DNA from 3 places in the Rhizobium sp. YJ-22 genome. Region 2 is predicted to be linked to each of the others. Evidence: predicted binding sites of a transcription regulator. Region 2 holds the regulator's gene; each other region holds the start of a gene.

Region 1 (3,273 bases), on a different contig from region 2:
ATCGTTGATGAAGCGCTTTTCGGTCAGCCGGTCCTGCGCCACTTCCAAGGCGCGCGGCGGCGGATAGACGGGCACGCGGGCGGCCAGCCGCTCGGCGGCGGCGACGGGCACGTTTTCGAATTCATAGGTGACGACGTCGCAGGCGGCTGCGAGTTCGTCGAGGCCGGCGGGATCGTCATAAGCGGCGGCGATCTGGCGGTTGGCGAGCTGGGCGGCGGGGCAATCGGCCTGCGGCTCCAGGATGATGGTGCGGAAATTCAGCCGCGCGGCCGCCATGGCCAGCATGCGGCCAAGCTGGCCGCCGCCGATGATTCCGATCGTCTTGGTTGTCATCAAACTTCGTCCATGGGGTATTCGGCGACCGAGTCGGTCTGGCGCTGGCGCCAGTCGTCGAGGCGGCGGGCGAGATCGTCGTCCTGCAGCGCCAGCACGGCGGCGGCGAGCAGGGCGGCATTGACGGCGCCGGCCTTGCCGATCGCCAGGGTTCCGACCGGAATGCCGGCCGGCATCTGAACGATGGAGAGCAGGCTGTCCTTGCCCGACAGCACCCGCGACTGCACCGGCACGCCGAAGACCGGCAGCGGCGTCATGGCGGCTGCCATGCCCGGCAGGTGGGCAGCCCCGCCTGCACCGGCGATGATGATCTTGAAGCCTTCGTCGCGTGCCCCCTTGGCGAAGCGCATCAGCCGGTCGGGCGTGCGATGGGCGGAGATGATGCGCGCCTCATAGGCGATGTCGAGCGCTTCCAGCGTGTCGGCGGCATTCTTCATCGTCTCCCAGTCGGACTGGCTTCCCATGATGATGGCGACCGGGGGCGTATCTGCTGCTGTCACGAGGGGCCTCTCGAAAAAAAACCGTCAGGCGATGATGTCGGGGATGATCTGGTCCTCGAGCTTGCTCAGTTTGTCCTTGATCACCAGCTTCTTCTTTTTCATCCGCTGGATTCGCAAGGCTTCGCATCCAGTGGCGATCATCGCATTGATCGCGGCATCGTAGTCCTCATGCTCCTGGCGAAGCCGCGCCACCATCAGCCTGATGTCCGCTTGTTCCTGATCCGCCATCAAACAGTCCCCATTTCGTATCGGACCGCCACTGTCCGATTTGCCGATGCTTTTCGCAAGCTCCTATCATCAAATACCGGTAACGGGAAGTTATCCTTCTTCACGAATTTGCCGCGTAAGCGCCTTCATTTCGCCTTCGACAATGACGGAAGTTCATGTCACACTCCTGTCGTTAACCGGTGCCATCGGGGGCCGGAGAATAAAAGGAAGGACGTGACAAATGACCATTCAGGCTCATCTTGAATCGCTTCAGAAAAAGCATGGTGCGCTGGAGGAGCAACTGCACCTTGCCATGACATCTCCCTCCATCGACGACGGCGAAATCGCCGATCTGAAGCGTCGTAAGCTGCGGCTGAAGGATGAAATCGAGCGTTTGAGAGGCTCGACGCACTAAAGATTGCCTTCTTTCCTTTCATCCCATCTCATGAGGTTCGGTCAGACTGCTTGAAATCGCATTCGCGTACAGGGTCTGGCCGCACTTCGAGCGCAACCCAGGGACATGAAAAAGGTTGCGAGACATGATTGACCGGCGGCTGTAGTGCCGGTCGCGACAAGGGTTCTGGTCGTGGCGTCGGGGAGACCCTTACGACCAGAACTGGTCGAGCCAGAGGTTGAGCCGATCGAAGCCCGGCCTGTTGACCGAATAAATCCGCTTCGTCCCTTCCGCCGTCACCTGCACCAGGTTGCAATCCAACAACGCCTTCAGATGCTGCGACACCGCCGGGCGGCTGATCGGCAATCCCTTCGCCAGATCATTGACCGTGCGCGGCGCGCGACGCAATTCCTCCAGCAGGTGGCGCCGGTGAGGATCGGCTATCGCGGCAAAGGGATCGTAGGTCGACATGGGCGAAAGCTAGGATAAACTGACCCCACAGGCAAGCGGAATTGTGCAGTGCAGCGATTTTCGCGTTGCGGTGCCGATATCTCGCGACAAAAGGAGATTTCATGGTCGTCAGACGGGTCGTCGCCAATATCGCCGCCACGGATGTGCAGGCGGCGCAAGCCTTCTATGGCGAGTTGCTCGGCATGGAGATCGTCATGGATCACGGCTGGATCGTCACCTTCGCCGGAACGGGGCAGTCGATGCCGCAGCTCAGCATCGCCACGGAAGGCGGCTCGGGAACGCCGGTGCCGGATCTGTCGATCGAGGTCGATAATCTCGATGCCGTCGAGGAAGGGATGCGCGAGGCCGGCATCGCCTTCGAATACGGCCCGGCGGTCGAGCCTTGGGGCGTGCGTCGCTTTTTCGTGCGCGATCCCTTCGGGCGGCTGGTCAATATTCTCGGCCATCTCTAGGGCGTAGTCTGCTGCCTGTTGATTGCGTCGCCGCTCCGGTCTATCGGAGAAGACGAGATGCTGATGCGGCCCGCGCCTTAGGTGCGCCGCGCGCCAAAAACATGGATTTAAGACAATGACCGCACCCGAAGACCGTTGCCGCCTGGTTCTGATCGTCCCCGACATCGCCGATCCCGCCGAGAAGCGGCAGGTCGTTGCGGATGCCCTGCGCGGCGGCGACGTGGCGTCCGTCATCGTGCCGCAATACGGGCTCGACGACGCCACCTTCCAGAAGCACGCCGAGCTGGTCGTGCCGGTCGTCCAGGAAGCGGGTGCCGCAGCCCTGATCGCCGGCGACAGCCGCGTCGCCGGCCGCGCCAAGGCCGACGGCCTGCATGTCACCGGCACGCCGGAGGAGCTGGCCGAGGCCATCGACAAGCATGCGCCAAAGCTGATCGTCGGCGGCGGAAGGGCGGCGGATCGCCACAATGCGCTCGAAGTCGGCGAGGTCCGCCCGGATTACATCTTTTTCGGCAAGTTCGACGGCGACATCAAGCCGGAGGCGCATCCGAAGAATCTCGACCTCGCCGAATGGTGGGCCTCGATGATCGAGATTCCGTGCATCGTCATGGGCGGCACCGATCCTGCTTCGGCGCTGGCCGTGGCCGAGACCGGCGCGGAATTCGTGGCGCTACGGGCCGCCATCTTCGACGAGCCGGCTTCGGCGGCGCGCATCGTCGCGGAAGTGAATGCGCTGCTTGACGAAAAAGCGCCACGGTTTGGCGATTGAAGCTCTCCATGCACCGTTTGCCCCGCTTTTTCCTGTCCGTCGCCTGCGTCGTTTCCGGCGCGCCTATCGCTTATGCGCAGTCGCCCGAGACCGTGGTGACGCGGCCGGTCGAGGGGGAGGCGCAGACCCTCAAGAAGGGTCGCGTCG
Region 2 (3,273 bases):
TGCAGCAGGCCGCCCGCGTCTCGCAGCGCACCGCGATGTTCCATCTCGGCCATCTGGTCGAAGAGAACGACACCGACAAGATGTTCACCAATCCTGACGACCAGCGCACCCAGGATTACATCATGGGCCGCTTCGGCTGATCGCCGCGCAAAGGTTTTCAAAGGATATTTCCATGGCATCGAACCATATCCATTCCGCCTACGACTCCGAACTGAAGTTTTTGGCGCGGCGCATCTCCGAAATGGGCGGCCTTGCCGAGCAGATGGTCAGCGACGCGGTGCGCGCGCTGGTGCATTCCGACTCGGCGCTGGCCCAGCGGGTCATCTCCGAGGACGCCATCCTCGACGCTGCCGAGCGTGAGATCGGCGACAAGGCCATCGTCATGATCGCCCGCCGCCAGCCGATGGCCGGCGACCTGCGTGAAATCATGGGGTCCATCCGCATCGCCGCCGATCTCGAACGCGTCGGCGATCTCGGCAAGAACACTGCCAAGCGGGTCATCGCCGTGCAGGGCTCGGGCGTCACCCGCAAGCTGGCGCGCGGCCTCGAACATTTTTCCGAGCTGGCGCTGATGCAGCTCAAGGAAGTGCTCGACGTCTATGTCAACCGCTCGGCCGAGAAGGCCCAGTCGATCCGCGAGCGCGACGAGGAAATCGACGCGATGTATACCTCGCTGTTCCGCGAGCTCCTGACCTACATGATGGAAGACCCGCGCAACATCACCAGCTGCACGCATCTCTTGTTCTGCGCCAAGAACATCGAGCGCATCGGCGACCACGCCACCAACATCGCCGAAACCATCTATTACATGACGACCGGCGCCCAGCCCGAGGGCGAGCGCCCGAAGGACGACACCGCCAACACGGTCGGCGCTGTCACCGAATAAGCGCCTCCCCTTTTGTCCTGGACGCAGGAGCCGGCCCCGGCCGGTTCCTGCCCCTGATCCAGCAAAGAAGCCGGACGAACGATGTTACCCAAGATTGCCGTCGTCGAAGACGAAGAAGCCCTCAGCATCCTGCTGCGCTACAATCTCGAAGCCGAGGGCTTCGAGGTCGACACCATCCTGCGCGGCGACGAGGCCGAAATCCGCCTGCAGGAGCGCACGCCCGATCTCCTCATCCTCGACTGGATGCTGCCCGGCGTTTCCGGCATCGAATTGTGCCGCCGCCTGCGCATGCGCCCCGAGACCGAGCGCCTGCCGATCATCATGCTGACCGCGCGCGGCGAGGAAAGCGAACGCGTGCGCGGCCTTTCCACCGGCGCCGACGATTACGTCGTCAAGCCCTTCTCCACGCCCGAGCTGATCGCCCGTGTAAAAGCCATGCTGCGCCGCGCCCGGCCCGAAGTGCTCTCCTCGGTGCTGCGCTGCGGCGATATCGAACTCGACCGCGAAACGCACCGCGTCCATCGCAAGAGCCGCGAAGTGCGCCTTGGTCCGACCGAATTCCGCCTGCTGGAATTCCTGATGCAGTCCCCCGGCCGCGTCTTTTCGCGCTCGCAATTGCTCGACGGCGTCTGGGGCCATGACATCTATGTCGACGAGCGCACTGTCGACGTGCATGTCGGACGCCTGCGCAAGGCGCTGAATTTCTCCAACATGCAGGACGTGATTCGCACCGTTCGCGGCGCCGGCTATTCGATGGAGAGTTGAATCAACCACTCAACCCAAGCGTTTTCTGCGGCATTTCGGGCTTTTTCCACAATAAATGCGAAAACCCTTGCAATCGCGGCAAAATGCGCCATCTTATGGATACAGAGAAGGATGGTTAACCCGAAACTAACCTTTCAGGCCCATCCTCCTAACACAGCCGCTCGGAGGCGGGCTTGCAAGGGCCCTGGAGCGAAGAACGGCGTGGAAGACATCATCGTTTCCGCCCTGACCACGGATGTACTGGCACGGCGTCGAAACGAGAGCGAAAGGTCGGGCTTGCCCGGCCTTTTTGTTTTTAAAGGACTTTTCCGAAAGGAGCAGGATTGCCGGCAGGCCCGAAAGCCATGCCGGCAATCCTTGCGACGATGCTTACTTCAGCCCGTCCAGAATCCGCACCCAGGAGCGGATGCCCTTGTGGTAGGACGTCAGGTCGTATTTCTCGTTGGGCGAATGAATGCGGTCGTCGTTCTGGGCGAAGCCGACCAGCAGCGAATCCATGCCGAGCATGGTCTGGAAATCGCCGACGATCGGGATCGAGCCGCCCATGCCGATGATGACGGCCGGCTTCGGCCATTCCTTCGACAGCGCCGCCTTGGCCTTGGCCAGCACGGCGGAATCGTAGGGCAAGTGGATGGCCGGCGAGCCGCCATGGGGATGGAACTCGACGCTGCAATCGGCGGGGATTTTCGAGCGCACATAGGCGCGGAACGCCTCGCGGATCGCCTCCGGATCCTGCTGGCCGACGAGGCGGAAGGATACCTTGGCCGAGGCCTTGGCCGCAATCACAGTCTTAAAACCTTCGCCGGTATAGCCGCCGGTGATGCCGTTGAACTCGGCGGTCGGGCGCGCCCAGATCAGTTCGAGGATCGAGCGGCCGCGCTCGCCGGACGGCAGCGACAGGCCGACATCACCGAGGAAATCGGTGTCGTTGCCGGCAAGCTTCTGCCAGGTCGCCTTGACGTCGTCGGGGGTCTCCGCGACGCCGTCGTAGAAGCCGGGCAGCGTCACGCGGCCGGTCTCGTCATGCAGGCCGGCGAGGATGTTTGCGAGGATGCGGATCGGGTTGGCGGCGACGCCCCCGTACATGCCCGAATGCAGGTCGCGCTTGGCCGCGAGAACCACGACTTCCTCGCCGACGAGGCCGCGCAGGCTGGCGGAAATCGCCGGCGTCTCGCGGTCCCACATGCCGGTGTCGCAGACCAGCGCGTAATCGGCCTTCAGTTCCTCGGCATTGGCTTCGAGGAAGGGTTTCAGCGACGGCGAACCGGATTCCTCCTCGCCCTCGAACAGGATGGTGACGCGGCAGGGCAGTGCCCCATGCACGTCCTTGTAGGCGCGGCAGGCCTCGACGAAGGTCAGGAGCTGGCCCTTGTCGTCGGAGGTGCCGCGGCCGGTGATGACCTTGCGGCCCTCTTCGTCCTTCAGCGACGGCTCGAAGGGATCGCTTTCCCAAAGCTCGATCGGATCGACCGGCTGCACGTCGTAATGGCCGTAGAACAGCACATGCGGCGCATCCGCGCTCGCGCCTTCATGATGGGCGACGACCATCGGATGGCCGGGCGTATCGCGCACCGAGGCGGTAAAACCGATGGCGGAGAGTTCCCCGACCAGCCACTCCGCCG
Region 3 (3,273 bases), on a different contig from region 2:
TTGACGAAACCCTTCTCGTCCGTGCCCCATTCGCGCTGCACCGCCATCCACAGTGTCTGCTCTGCGCCCGAACCGATGCTGGTGATGCCTTCGAAGCCGAAGCGCGTCTCGCCCTGCAGCAGTTCTGCCGGCAGCGCGATCTCCTTCTTGATCTCGCCCTTTTCGTTCACATTGTAGAGCGCATGCGGCACCAGCTTGGCGCTATCGCCCTCGGAGGCCAGCCAGAAGCCGCCCTTGCCGTCAAGCGTGATGCCTTCGAGGTCGAGCTTCTGGGCCGGCTGTCCTTCGCGCTTGACGACCAGCGCCCTGGTGATTTCCGCCGGCTTCTTCGTGGCGTCGATGGTGTAGATGGTCGGCTGCATCGAATAGAAGGAATCGGAGACGGCATAGAACGTGCCGTCCTTCTCCGCATCGCCCACGAGGCCGGACAGGGCGCCCCAGCCGATCGGCGCATCGTCGACCATGGCCGATTGCAGCGTCGGATAGGCTTTTTCGCCCTCGGCATATTCGTAGAGCATCACATGGGCGCCGGCGCCGCCGTCTTCGCGCAGGTCGGCCTCATTGGCAGTGACCAGCAGGCTGCGGCCGGGAATGGCGACCGCGCCTTCCGGCGAAATGCCGGACGGCAGGATCTGCATCAGTTCCGGCGCGCCACCCGTATCCTTGAAGACGCCGACGACCGAGGCGCGCTCGGCCAGAACGAAAAAGTAGGGCTGCCCGCCGAAGGTCGCGGCTTCCAGACCCTCCGGCTCGATGCCCTTGGCCTTGGAGCGCTTTTCCGGATAGTGGCCGAGACGGGCGACTTCGTGCTCGAAGCTGCTGCCGGCTTCGTAGAGGATCTTGCCGGTGGTATCGAAAATGGTGAAGCCGCGCGAGCCGCCCTCGTAGTCGCCTTCATTGGCGACGACGAGGCGGTCATTGCCGAGCCACTTGACGGCATCGGGTTCGCGCTTGCGGGCGTCCTGCTTGTCGGTAAACTTCAGCGCGCCGTTCGACTTGCTGTCGATGCCCTGGAGGTCGACGGTGCCAGCGGAGAAATGGCTTCTCACCGTGCCGGTCTTGCCGTCGATGATGACGATATGATTGTTTTCCTGAAGGGTGAGCGCGATCTCGCCCTTGTCGTTGATGGCGACGAATTCGGGCTCGGGATCCTCAGGCGCGATCTCTGCCAGGCCGGTCACGGCCACATGCCGGATCGAGCCGCAATCGGCAACGCCGTCCTTGAGGTCGACGATGACGAGATCGCCGGCCGGCATCTGCGGCAGCTTGCCGTCGTTCAGCTCTTCGTCGCGCTCGTTTTCGATGGCGATGGCGGCAAAGGTCTTGTCATGGGAGAGCGCGATCGAATCCGGCTGGCCGCCGAGGTCACAGCTCGCCTCTTCCTTCTTCGTTGCGATGTCGACCACCGACAGCTTGCCGGAGGGCTTCTGCTTGCTTTCCGAGGTGTTGACGGCGACCAGCGCCTTGGCGCCGGCAACGGCGACCGACGTCGGCTCGCCACCCATCTTCAGGGCGCCGAGCGGCTTAGGCGCATGTGGATCGGTGATGTCGACGAAACCGATGGCGCCATAGGGGCTGTCGGAATAGATGAGTTCCATGCCGTCTTCGGTCGCAGTGATGATTTCGGCCGAGGTCCTGGTCGCCTTGTCGGCGTCCTTGGGCAGGTTGTCTGCAACGGCAAAGGCAGCAATACGATTGAAAACCTGTTCGGCCTGCGCGGGAATTGCCGCCGAGGCCAAAAGAGCGGTCGTCAGGGCCACGCGGGAAAATCGGATCGTCATGAGGAAACCCCCTGTTTCCGGTCAAAAGATACGAGAGGGCTTTTGCGGCATCGACATGACAGCGGCATGACGGCCGAACGGTCTCGCCCATCAAAAAGCCCGGCAGGGCCGGGCTTATGAGAGTGCCAAAGCGCGTCACGATCTTTCAGATTCGCTCCTGCGCTTCAGGTCTTTGATTTTCGCATGTCAGCTATTGACGGCATCCTTCAGGCCCTTGCCAGGGGTGAACTTGGGCACGTTGCGCGCGGGGATGTCGACCTCGGCGCCGGTCGAGGGATTGCGGCCCTTCGACGCCTCGCGGTGGCTGACCGAGAAATTGCCGAAGCCGGCCAGGCGCACGTCGCCGCCCTTCTTCAGCTCCGCTTCCACCGCTTCGAAGACGGCATCGATGGCGGACGCAGCATCGGTTTTCGTCAGGCCGGACTTTTCGGCAACGGCAGCGACCAGTTCACTCTTGTTCATGTTTCCACCCTTTCCATGATTTGAAACGATCCGGCTTGGCCGGCGCCATGCACCAGACCTCGCCTTTGCAAACTCTTTCCTTGACGGCACGATTCGGAGTCCCGCCACACGGCCAAGCACAAGCCCGGCAAAAATGTCAAAAACAAGCAAAAGCCGCGGAATTCTCGTCATCCGGGCATCTCAGGTGGATAAAGTGGCGCATTGATCCGGGTTTTCAACATGCGAAAGGCCGGCAATTGCCGGCCTTTCGTGATTTCCTGTCCTGAAACCTCTGCGCGAGGCAGGGATCAATGGGCGATAAGCTGACCGTCGTCGACACCTTCGACCGACGTCACGACCGACGTCTCGACCACGCCATCCCATTCGATCGGCTCGGGCATGCGAAGCAGCGCATGACGCAGCACCTCGCCCATGCGTGACACGGGCACGATTTCCAGGCTGTTCTTCACATTGTCCGGAATGTCGGCCAAATCCTTGGCGTTCTCTTCCGGAATCAGCACCTTCTTGATGCCGCCGCGCAGGGCCGCGAGCAGCTTTTCCTTCAGGCCGCCGATCGGCAGAACACGACCGCGCAACGTGATCTCACCGGTCATCGCCACATCCTTGGAAATCGGGATGCCGGTCATGATCGAGACGATGGCGGTGGCCATGGCGACACCGGCGGACGGGCCGTCCTTCGGGGTCGCGCCTTCGGGAACGTGAACGTGGATGTCGCTCTTGTCGAAACGCGGCGGCTCGATGCCGAAATCCACCGCGCGCGAGCGGACGTAGGACGCGGCCGCCGAGATCGATTCCTTCATCACGTCCTTCAGGTTGCCGGTCACCGTCATGCGGCCCTTGCCGGGCATCATGACGCCTTCGATCGTCAGCAATTCGCCGCCGACTTCAGTCCAGGCAAGACCCGTGACCACGCCGACCTGATCCTCACGCTCGGCTTCGCCGTGGCGGAAGCGCGGCACACCCAGGTAGTCATGGATGTTGGCGGCGGTCACCTCGACCGAGATCGCCTTGCCCTTGATGATTTCCGTCA

The links. Region 2 encodes PhoB, which activates phosphate uptake and scavenging genes when phosphate is short. Its sites were predicted from a motif close to TGTCATNNANCTGTCAT; they were not measured.
Region 1: the regulator PhoB is predicted to act here: its motif matches at 1,218-1,234, upstream of P7F60_RS20365 (DUF465 domain-containing protein).
Region 3: the regulator PhoB is predicted to act here: its motif matches at 1,837-1,853, upstream of P7F60_RS12285 (esterase-like activity of phytase family protein).

Annotation. Positions count from the first base shown of each region.
Region 1 is NZ_JARRIR010000009.1:24,854-28,126, reverse strand. Features, by position in the region: gene P7F60_RS20380 (5-(carboxyamino)imidazole ribonucleotide synthase) at 1-333, opposite strand, end outside; gene purE (5-(carboxyamino)imidazole ribonucleotide mutase) at 333-797, opposite strand; gene P7F60_RS20370 (DUF465 domain-containing protein) at 858-1,061, opposite strand; gene P7F60_RS20365 (DUF465 domain-containing protein) at 1,282-1,455, shown strand; gene P7F60_RS20360 (metalloregulator ArsR/SmtB family transcription factor) at 1,645-1,905, opposite strand; gene P7F60_RS20355 (VOC family protein) at 2,007-2,357, shown strand; gene P7F60_RS20350 (thiamine phosphate synthase) at 2,473-3,126, shown strand; gene P7F60_RS20345 (tetratricopeptide repeat protein) at 3,135-3,273, shown strand, end outside.
Region 2 is NZ_JARRIR010000003.1:401,618-404,890, reverse strand. Features, by position in the region: gene pstB (phosphate ABC transporter ATP-binding protein PstB) at 1-140, shown strand, start outside; gene phoU (phosphate signaling complex protein PhoU) at 173-886, shown strand; gene phoB (phosphate regulon transcriptional regulator PhoB) at 968-1,651, shown strand; gene P7F60_RS09885 (M20/M25/M40 family metallo-hydrolase) at 2,021-3,273, opposite strand, start outside.
Region 3 is NZ_JARRIR010000004.1:350,206-353,478, forward strand. Features, by position in the region: gene P7F60_RS12285 (esterase-like activity of phytase family protein) at 1-1,781, opposite strand, end outside; gene hupB (DNA-binding protein HupB) at 1,968-2,243, opposite strand; gene lon (endopeptidase La) at 2,531-3,273, opposite strand, start outside.